DNA from 2 places in the Caproicibacterium amylolyticum genome. Region 1 is predicted to be linked to the other one. Evidence: riboswitches for the same ligand, from Rfam matches in the RefSeq annotation. Region 1 holds a riboswitch; the other holds the start of a gene.
The links. A riboswitch is a leader RNA that binds a small molecule or an ion and turns the genes downstream of it on or off. The one in region 1 is predicted to bind thiamine pyrophosphate.
Positions count from the first base shown of each region.

Region 2: linked by a shared signal. The riboswitch ahead of thiC (phosphomethylpyrimidine synthase ThiC) and the one ahead of thiW (energy coupling factor transporter S component ThiW) in region 1 are both predicted to bind thiamine pyrophosphate.

Region 1 is NZ_CP060696.1:552,724-558,142, reverse strand. Features, by position in the region: gene H6X83_RS02500 (AraC family transcriptional regulator) at 91-978, shown strand; gene thiD (bifunctional hydroxymethylpyrimidine kinase/phosphomethylpyrimidine kinase) at 1,262-2,068, opposite strand; TPP riboswitch at 2,413-2,512, shown strand; gene thiW (energy coupling factor transporter S component ThiW) at 2,829-3,368, shown strand; gene thiM (hydroxyethylthiazole kinase) at 3,373-4,194, shown strand; gene thiE (thiamine phosphate synthase) at 4,191-4,820, shown strand; gene H6X83_RS02475 (recombinase family protein) at 4,879-5,419, opposite strand, start outside.
Region 2 is NZ_CP060696.1:2,044,837-2,050,255, reverse strand. Features, by position in the region: gene H6X83_RS09805 (MFS transporter) at 1-963, opposite strand, end outside; gene H6X83_RS09800 (hypothetical protein) at 1,226-1,465, opposite strand; gene H6X83_RS09795 (superoxide dismutase family protein) at 1,577-2,089, shown strand; TPP riboswitch at 2,149-2,249, shown strand; gene thiC (phosphomethylpyrimidine synthase ThiC) at 2,356-3,657, shown strand; gene H6X83_RS09785 (helix-turn-helix domain-containing protein) at 3,863-4,459, shown strand; gene H6X83_RS09780 (helix-turn-helix domain-containing protein) at 4,739-5,290, shown strand.

The DNA.
Region 1 (5,419 bases):
TGATACTATACTGATTTCTAATTCTTAAATCTTGAATAAAATTAACAAGTATTAACACAATCCTGCTGTTTTCAGAAAGGCACAGTCAAAATGGACCATGATTCACTAAAAGAAAAAATACCGCACGGCGATGCCATGTTTCCGCTAATGGTACACGTGTTTGAAACAGACGTCTGCCTGCAGGAACGTATCGTTAGCCACTGGCATGCAGAACTGGAATTTTTGGTAGTTACCCGCGGCTGCGCGGATTTTCACATTGATGCCGAAAATTACCGTGTGCAAAAAGGTGACCTGCTTTTTGTAAACACAAACCGCCTGCACTCTGCCACCGCTGTGGCAAAAGAGCCCTTTTGCTTTTTCGCTGTTGTGTTCAGTCCCTCTCTACTGGGCAATTACGGTAACGACAGCATCTGGCAAAAATACGTGGAACCAGTGCTGCACAACAAGGTCCGTTTCCCGGAACATATTCGGCCGCAGGAAAATTGGGAACAAGAGGTACTTGTTCTGCTCACGCAGGTTCAGAACATCTATCTGCAGCAGGAGACAGCCTACGAACTGCTCCTCAAAGCAAAGCTTTATGAAATGTGGTACCTGCTGTTTGCGCACTCACAATCCGCCCAAGAAGCCACCGGACTCAGCGACTACCGCATTGTGCGCATCAAAGCAGTTTTAAACTATATACAGGAACATTACCGGCAGAAAATCACCCTGGCAGAACTGGCAGCGGAATTTCAAATGAGTGAGGGACAGTTCTGCCGCTTTTTCCGGTCAATGATCAATCTTTCAACAGTGGAATACATTAACTCCTGCCGCATCAGTGAAAGCGGCGTACTGCTGCAGGAAACTGACAAAGAAATCGGTGAAATTGCCGGTTTGGTCGGCTTTAACAATATCAGCTACTTTAACAAAACCTTTCGCAGGTATATGCACTGCTCGCCTACACAGTTCCGGCAAAACGGAAAGCGCAGCGAAACATAAGCGGCAATTACTACTTTCCGTCGCTTTCTTAGCGACTAGTAGTCTTCCTTTATCGTGTAAAAAAGTGCAGGAGGGATGGGAATCCCTCACAAGGGGTCGATTTTCTAACGGAGTTTTGAGCTTTAGGAGAAGGCCTTGGAAGCCTGACTTGCAGGCTCCCAAACCCGCGAGCGCTTCTTATGATATAAGAGCAAGGTCAAGAGAAAGGCCGTGGCGCTACGCGCGCCACACTGCGGTCGCTTTCTAAGAAAGCGATGGAAAGTAATTTCAGAGGTGCACCTTTTTAATCTTTTTCCTCTTTATATGCCGGTTTAATATCAAAGGCATGGTTCATGGGGCCGGCACCGCGACCCAGGTTCAGCATATCGGCAATCGCACCGGAAAGGTAATCTTTCGCGCGCTGTACCGAAATTTCCAAGTCAAAACCTTTGGCAAGGTTCGCCGCGATTGCGGAGGAAAGCGTGCAGCCGGTGCCGTGTGTATTCGGGTTATCAATCCGGCTGCTGCAAAACCACTTTCCAACTCCGTTGTTCCACAAAAAGTCGTTGGCTCCACCCACACTGTGCCCGCCTTTCAGCAGCACAGCGCATCCAAAGCGCCTGCAGATTTCTTTTGCCGCGGCTGCGGTAGTTTCTTCGGAAGTGATTTTAATTTCAGAAAGCAGCTCCGCTTCAGGAATGTTCGGCGTTACCATCTCTGCCAGCGGCAGCAGTCGGGTCGTTAAAACAGAAACCGCAGCTTTCTGCAGCAGTCTGAAACCGCTGGTAGAAATCATCACCGGATCCACCACAACATGTTTCGCGTGATACTGGGTAAGCTTTTTCGCAGTTACCGCAATCAGATCACTGGAAGCCAGCATGCCGATTTTTACAGCATCCGGAAAGATATCGGTAAAAACAGCGTCCAGTTGTTCCGCCAAAAACTGCGGCGGAACCTCCAAAATATCCGTTACGCCAGTCGTGTTCTGAGCAGTCAGCGCAGTAATGGCACTCATTGCGTAAACACCGTTCACCGTCATGGTTTTCAGGTCTGCCTGAATGCCGGCACCTCCGCTGGAATCGCTGCCGGCAATCGTCAATGCTGTTTTCATTTTGTATGGTCCTTTCTGTTCAAAACATTACTTTCCATCGCTTTCTTAGAAAGCGACTGGGGGTGCGGGGGCAACGCCCTCCGCGACCTGCTCTTGACTTTAGCAGCATGAGAAGCAGGTCTGGGCTGCAAGCCCAGGGCCTTAGTAATTATGAGCATTGCTCTAAGGAAGCGACAGAAAGTGATTTTTCAATTATGCATTACTTTGTTGGACTGCTATAGAAAGTGACGGAAAACACAGTTTGTCTTTTCTCTACATCCTTTTTTCAGTATAAAGCAGAAGCCGCCGCACTGCAACCCGGTTTCGACGCGAATTGACAAACCTGCCTTTGCGTGATATCATAGGCAGGAAAACAGGGGAGCCGAAAGGCTGAGAGGAAGCGTTTGCTTCGACCCTTCACCTGATGTGGGTAATGCCACCGTAGGAAGTTATCGCAGACTTTTTAGGGGCATCCATGCGTGGGTGTCCCTTTTTTCATGAACTTTTGGAAAGGAGTGCAGAAAAATCCGCTGCCCTGATGCGTCAGGAAACAGATGAAGGGGGAGCGCCCTGCGTCTGGCAGCAGCAAAACAACCAAATAGCGAGGGAGCCCGTGTTTCGGGTTGAGAGGAAACTTTTCAGTTTCGACCGCTTTGCAGATTCTGCTGCACAAAAGCTGTTTGGGATTTTTCTGCCCTTTGCATAAACCTTTAAAGACTGAAATGCGGCAGCTGCAAAGAAGCAGTCTGTCGTTTTTGCTTTAAAGGAGTGTAAAAGCCGTATGAAAAAAAGTCATGTATTAAAAATGGTCACCATGGCATTCATGATAGCCGTTGGTGTTGTCATCTCGCCAATCCTGCGCATTGAGGGGATGTGCCCCATGTCCAGCCTTATCAACATCACGTGTGCGGTCTTGTTTGGCCCATGGTATGCGCTTGGGTGTGCTGTGATTATCGGCATTATCCGAATGACGCTGATGGGCATTCCGCCGCTTGCGCTGACTGGTGCCGTATTCGGCGCAGCACTTTCAGGTATTTTGTACCGCATTTCCAATGGAAAGCTGATTTTTGCCGTACTCGGCGAAGTAATTGGTACCGGCATCATTGGGGCAGTCGTTTCCTACCCGATTATGACGTTCCTTTGGGGCAGAGCGGGGCTTACCTGGATTTTTTACATCCCGATGTTCACCGGAGCGACCCTGATGGGCGGCGCAATCGCATTGCTGTTCCTAACTGCTCTGCAGCGGGGCGGCACGTTAATAAAAATGCAAAAAAGTCTGGGGGCAAAAATCTATGCACGTCCAGCCAAAGTCAATCTCTGAATTATTGGATATCCGCCAGCAGGTACAGGATACTGCCCCCTTGATTCACTGCATTACAAATCCGATTTCCATCAACGACTGCGCCAACGTCATTTTGGCAGTTGGAGCAAAGCCGATTATGGCGGAACACCCCAGAGAAGTCAGCGAAATCACGGCAGCCGCACAGGCAGTGGCATTGAACCTCGGCAACATCACCGATGCGCGCATGGAATCCATGCTGCTTTCCGGCCGAACCGCAAAAAAGCAGCAGATCCCCTCCATACTGGACCTGGTGGGCATTGCCTGCAGTTCACTGCGGCTAGACTATGCCAAGCACCTGATTGCGGAGTGCCGCCCAAGCGTCATCAAAGGCAATTTTTCGGAGATAAAAGCTCTCTGCGGCGTACCAAACGCCTCTGTTGGTGTAGATGCCGGCACGTATGACCGCATTACATTGGGAACCGCACCGCAGGCCGGCAGCCTGCTCAAGCAGCTTTCCGCACAAACAGGCGCCGTTGCCATGGCAACCGGCGAAGTAGACCTAATTTCTGACGGCACCCTGCTTTGCGGAATTTCCAACGGGTGCAGCCGGATGTCGCTCGTAACCGGCACCGGCTGCATGCTGACAGCACTGACAGCAGCTTTTCTTTCGCAGGGAGATGCGTTCGGCAGCGCTGTCCTTGCCGCTGCCATGTTGGGAATTGCAGGAGAGCTTTCGCAGGAGGTTCCCGGTGCAGGCAGCTTCCACATTGCTCTGTTAGACCACCTTTCCTGCTTATCGAATCATGTTATTTTAGAGAGGATACACAATACATATTTTGAATGGAAAAGGAAGCAGCCAAAATGAAAATAGATCTCACCCTGTACCTCGTCACCTGCAGTGACGGACTTTCTGAAAAAGACTTTCTCACAAAAGTGGAGCAGGCCTGCCGTGGTGGAGTGACTCTGGTGCAGCTGCGGGAAAAAAAGAAATCCACCCGCGAATACCTGCACCTTGCAAAGGCCGTAAAAGAAATCACAGATGCTTACGGGATTCCCTTGATTATTGACGACCGCGCGGATATTGCGGTTGCCTGTGACGCCGCCGGCGTGCACATTGGGCAGGAAGATTTGCCTGTTTGGGCTGCCAGAAAAATCGTCGGCAATGATAAAATCGTGGGTACTTCCGCAAAAACCGTTGCGCAGGCACTCGCCGCCCAAAAAGGCGGTGCGGACTACTTGGGTGTTGGCGCAATTTACCCAACCACAACCAAAGTAATAACCACTTTAACCCCGATTGCCGTACTCAGTGACATCTGCCGCGCGGTTTCTATTCCCGCAATCGCCATCGGCGGACTGAACCTCGGCAACTGTCAGGCTTTAAAAGGCGTGCCGATTGCCGGAATCTCAGTGGTCTCCGCGATTATGAAATCTGAAAATCCGGAAGCCGCTGCACAAAAGCTTCACGCCGCAGTTTCCGACCTGCTGAATTGATACAATATTGAAAGGGCATTTCCCACGGCTTGTGAGCTGTGAAAAGTGCCCTTTCATTTTACGCTTTTTTCTGTGCCTTTCGGTAACGGTAAATAATCCCCCGCAGCCGGTCATAAGGAATGCCCAGTTCTTCCGCAGCCTGCTGATAAGTCAGCTCCCTGCTCTGGATTTTCCCATAAACCTCCACAAAGCCTTCCGGCAGCGCATTCGCCCTGCGCCCCAGGTGCCTGCCCTGTGCTTTTGCAATGGCGATTCCCTCCGCCTGCCGCTGACGGATAAATTCCCGTTCCGCCTGCGCTACATAGGACAAAAGCTGCAGCACAATGTCTGAAATCAGGGTACCGATTAAATCTTTGTTGGTTCGCGTATCTAAAATCGGCATGTCCAAAATCACGATGTCCGCGCCCTTTTCCTTAACAATGTAACGCCATTCCTCCTGAATGTCATCATAGTTGCGGCCGAGGCGGTCGATAGACTTTACAACCAGCACATCCCCACGCCGAATTTTTCTTCGCAGCTTTTGGTACTCCGGCCGGTTAAAATCCTTGCCGGACTGTTTGTCTGAATAAAGGTTTTTCTCAATGATACCCCAGCGCAGC
Region 2 (5,419 bases), 1.5 Mb from region 1:
GCCGTCGAACAAAGCGGCAAATGCAGTGCCTGCAATGGAAAGAGGAATCAGGCCGACAGCTGCGCAGAGTGTGCCGGCACCGGCGCAGACGGCACAAAGCATGGCAAGCGCGAAGCAGGAGTGCTTTCGTGCGGCACGCGGTGCAAGGGCAACGCCTGCGGAGCCAATTAAGTCGATCAGCAGCAGCGGGATGCCGATTGCACCTGCGGGCAGGCCGATTGCCGGCAGATAGTCCTGTAGAAGCATTAATGTAATGTAATTTGCTGTGGAAACTCCTGCAGTAGAAAGCATAATACAGGCGGCACGGGGATTTTTCCGCAGAAATGAGAAACTCTGTTTAAAATGTACCGCAAGCCGGTGCGGCAGTTGGGAAAGCGGCTCGTGGCTGCGGTTTTTCTGCACTTCTGTTACAAGCGGTTCCGTCATGACGGAAGCGACAATGCTGGATGCCACACCGAGCGCGGCGGAAAGCAGATAGCATGCCTGCCAGCCCACAGTAACGGCCCACATGCTGCTTAAACCGGAAATTGCGAAAATGACCCGGTAAATCACATTCTGCCGGGAGCTGACGCTTATGTAGCGGTCTGCCTGATTTACCATCAGCAGGCTGTCATAAGTCAGCGCTTGCTCGGTGCCGGACATAAGGTTATAGCTGAGTGCATTGACAATCATGGAAAGCAGTACGCCGGTGAAATTGTCAATTCCCAACATAAAAGCACAGCCGGCGGCAATCATAATTCCACTGCAGACAAGCGTGCGCTTGCGGCCCAGCAGGTCAGCAAACATACCGCTGGGAACTTCACACAGAAAGCTGACAAGGTGAAACACGCCCTCCGCAATGCCGACCTGCGCCAAGCTGAACCCACGCTGAATCAGCAGGAAAACCCAGATGGCGTCCGTTACACGGAAAGCGGTTATAAGTTGAAAAAGATATAATTTCAGAAGTTGACTTCGAATATGCATAATTTTGCATCTCCTTTTTATTTGTTCAGCAATCGAATAAAAAGGGAAATGCACCCGCGCACAAAAAAGGACCGCGGCAAAACGCCGCGGCCCGCAAAAATTGCAGAACCGGTTTGTTTACCGCAAAAAGGGTACACTATCCCTGTTTGCAGCAAAATCCGGTCCAAACTGAAGCAGTTTTACCAGTGTTGCACAAATCATGTGTGTACCCTCCTTTCGGCAAATTTTTTATATTATATCATGAAACGTATTTGAACGCAAGTTAAAAATCATGATCTTCTTTTTTTTCTTTCTGCAGGCCATTGGGAATTTTGTTTTCCGGCTTGGGAATCGTATAAATGTCGGTAAATGATTCCGCTTCTGCTTCAGACACAGGGGGAGCCATGATCAGTCCGGTACATTCCTGCGTGGAAACAACATTGTCCACGTCATTCAGGTAGTCATCGGTGTAGCCCAAAAGGTCTTTATCCTGCTGCTGTGCTTTTTTTGCTTTCTGCTTCATTGTCTCATCTCCTTTGCAGAGTTAGTTTGTCCGCAGTGCGGAAAAGTAGGCGTGCAAAATATTGCCTGCCGAATATAATTTCGCTGCATATTCTGTAAAGAGGTGATAATCATGTTTCCATATATCGGAAAATATAAAGCATTTACAGATTTAATTGATCATAGCGAGCCTGTTGCAAGGGCGCAGATACGCGGTACTGGAAATTATCGTCCGATACACGGTGTACTGCGGCTTTATGATGCGCCGGGCGGCACAGTAGTGACCGCAGAAGTTTTTCGTTTGCCAGCGGAAAAAAAGCCGTGTGCTGCTAATATTTTTGCACTGCATATTCACAGCGGCAGCAGTTGCACGGGTACAGAGGAAGACCCTCTGAAAAACACCGAAGGTCATTTTAATCCGGAGGACTGCCCACATCCGGCACACGCCGGTGACTTGCCGCCGCTGTTCGCTTCACGTGACGGCTACGCATGCATGGCGGTATTTACAGACCGTTTTAAGCCCAAAGATGTGATTCGGCGTACAGTCGTGATTCACAAAAACCCGGATGATTTTACCACACAGCCTGCGGGGAATGCAGGGGAGAAAATTGCCTGCGGTGAAATCTATCTGGCAAAGAGAACTTGACAAAAAATGATGTCTGTGCAATACTAATAACGGTTAAAAAATACGGCGAATGCCGTCATATGGCTTTGCAGGGGTGCTCGACTGAGCTGAGAGAGCGGTAACGCTTGACCCTTTGAACCTGTCAGTTAATACTGTCGTAGGAAGCAAATCGTACTTGAATGAATTTTTGAAGCACAGTTGCCGCTTACGCGCAGCTGTGCTTTTTTGCACGGAGTTTTGCGGTGAGCATAGCCAAAAGCATTCCCCAAAAGAAAGGGTTATGAGCAATGGAATTTCATACACAGATAGAGGCAGCCAGAAAAGGAATCTTTACACCGCAGATGCAGAATGTTGCACAGGAGGAGCACATTGCCCCGGAAATATTGATGCAGCGTGTGGCGGCGGGCACCATAGTAATTCCGGCAAACCGGAATCATAAAAATCTGCGGGCATGCGGTGTGGGGCAGGGCCTGCGCACGAAAATCAACGTGAACCTTGGTATTAGCGGCGACTGCCGGGATTATATGTGCGAATTGGAAAAAGCGAAACTTGCCTTAAAATATGATGCGGAAGCCATTATGGACTTGTCCAATTACGGCAAAACGAATACATTTCGCAAGCAGCTGCTGGAACTTTCCCCTGCCATGATTGGTACAGTGCCGATGTATGACGCGGTTGGTTATTTGGAGAAGGATCTGCGTGACATTAAGGCAAAGGATTTTTTGGAGGTTGTGCGTGCGCACGCGGCAGAAGGCGTGGATTTTGTCACGATTCATGCGGGCATTAACCGTAAATCAATTGACAGCTTTGAGCGCAGCGGCCGCAGAATGAATATTGTTTCCCGCGGCGGTTCGCTGATTTATGCTTGGATGAAAATGACCGGGAATGAAAACCCGTTCTTTGAGTATTTTGACGATTTGATGGACATCCTTTACGAACAGGATGTTACCATTTCGCTTGGAGATGCCATGCGGCCGGGCTGCAACGATGATGCAACAGATGCCGCTCAGGTCAGCGAACTGGTGGAACTTGGCCTTTTAACAGAGCGTGCATGGAAGCACAACGTGCAGGTTATGATTGAAGGTCCCGGACATATGACACTGAATGAGATTGCACCGAATATGCTTTTGGAAAAGCGGCTGTGCCACAATGCACCATTTTATGTGCTTGGGCCTCTTGTAACCGATATTGCGCCCGGCTATGACCACATTACTTCGGCGATCGGCGGTGCGGTGGCTGCTGCGGCAGGCGCGGATTTTCTGTGCTACGTGACGCCAGCGGAACATTTGCGGCTGCCCAGTATTCCTGATGTAAAAGAGGGGATTATCGCAGCGAAAATTGCTGCACACGCCGGTGACCTTGCCAAAGGTTTGCCGGGAGCGCGGGAATGGGACAACCGCATGAGCGATGCGCGCCAGAAGCTGGATTGGGACGCCATGTTTGACCAGGCGTTGGACCGCGAAAAGGCAGAAGAGTATTTTAAAAGCACAAATCCAACGGACAAACATACCTGTACCATGTGCGGGAAAATGTGCGCGGTGCGAAACATGAACAGGATTATGAACGGAGAAAATGTTTTACTAAAATAATTTCTCACTTTTAAGGCCAAAATGCATTTGATGCATTTTGGTCCTTTTGGTTTAAGGAAATCTGTATTTGATGAAAAAGCAAACTATATTTCTGTTTACCATAATTATGAAAAAAATTACAAAATTTGTTGACAACCCTCGAATCACCGAGTATCATGGAATCGATTCCGTAATTTAAGTTTAAAGTTAAAGGAGGTGGACGCCTTTGAATGCGAATGCAGCCATTGGCGCCAAAGTCAAAGAGCTTCGTACCCAGAAAAAATACACATTAAAGCAGCTAAGTGAGGCCTGTGGTTTGTCAATTGGGTTCCTTTCTCAGTTTGAGCGGGGAATTTCTTCGATTGCATTAGACTCACTGGAAAAGCTGGCGAATGTGCTTGAGGTGCCGCTTTCTGTTTTGTTTGAAGAAAGCAGAGGTCCGGTTACCAAGGATCCGGTTATACATCGAATTGACCTGCAGCCAAGCAAAGTCAGTGCGCAGATTTATCAGTATTTGCTGAAGAAACCGGATACGGAATTTGCAATGCTCCCGCGTATCTTTGCTTTAATGCCTTTGGAAGATGACAAGGAATTGCCGGAAATGTATGCACATGATGGGGAAGAATTTGTATACATACTGGAGGGTGTTGTCACATTTTTTCTGGAGGACGGACAGTATGTGCTGTATCCCGGTGACAGTATCCATATCCATTCCTACCAGCGCCACAACTGGATGAACCGCACGACCCGGGTGGCAAAAATTCTAACAGTCAATACACCAAATCCACTGCAGTCGAACGCGGCGGAAAAAGGCATCAGTTGAGTACGTTTTGCTTTGTAAAAGTTCCCACGCACTGAAAAATGCTGCGCGGGGACTTTCTTTTTTGCTTTGATTATGAAAGTTTTCAGTGTAAATGATTCATAAATAAAAGTAAGCAATGAAAGTTACGGGGAAAACAAAGCTTTTGAAAAGTTTACTTGTGTGTTGCTGGACGCTTTAGAAATTTTGTGTTATAATCACGGGTGAAAACGCGAAATGTATTTTATACTGCACGTACAGCAGAGAAAAGAATGCAGTGTCTGGTACCTGGAGGAATGCACAGTGGATTACCTGAATAAAAATGTTGCACAGAATTTACGCAGCCTGCGCAAAAGCAAGCAGATGAGCTTGGATGATGTTGCACATGAAACTGGGCTGAGCAAAAGCATGTTGGGCCAGATTGAACGCGGTGAAGCAAATCCAACACTTGGTACGATTGAGAAAATCGTTAGTGGCATGCGGGTGACTTTTTTGGATTTGATTGGTGCACCGAAAGATTCCAGCTGCATCATCAGGGGAAACAGCCTGACTCCGATTAAAGAAGAACCGCAGGTGTACAGCAGCAAAGTTTATTTTCCCTATGAGCAAGGACGCAATTTTGAAATTTATGACATTACAGTGGAACCGGGCAAAACCTATCGCTGTGCATCTCACGGCGAACACACAATGGAGTATCTGCTGGTAGTTTCAGGGGAACTGCTGCTTGAGGTTAGAGAGGAAACCTACTGTCTAAGTGCGGGGGATGCCATTCGTTTTAATACGGATTGTTCACACGCCTGCCACTGTAAAGGAACAAAACAGTTGCACTTGTTTTCTGTGTTCCAATGGACTTGATGCCACAGGATACAAAATATTCTGTCTGGCGGTTACAGCCAAAAGACAATATATTGTCTTTTTTACACTTTGCAAATTTAAAAATAAGTAACAATGCTTAAAAAGCAAGATGGAACAAAGGCGTTCCGA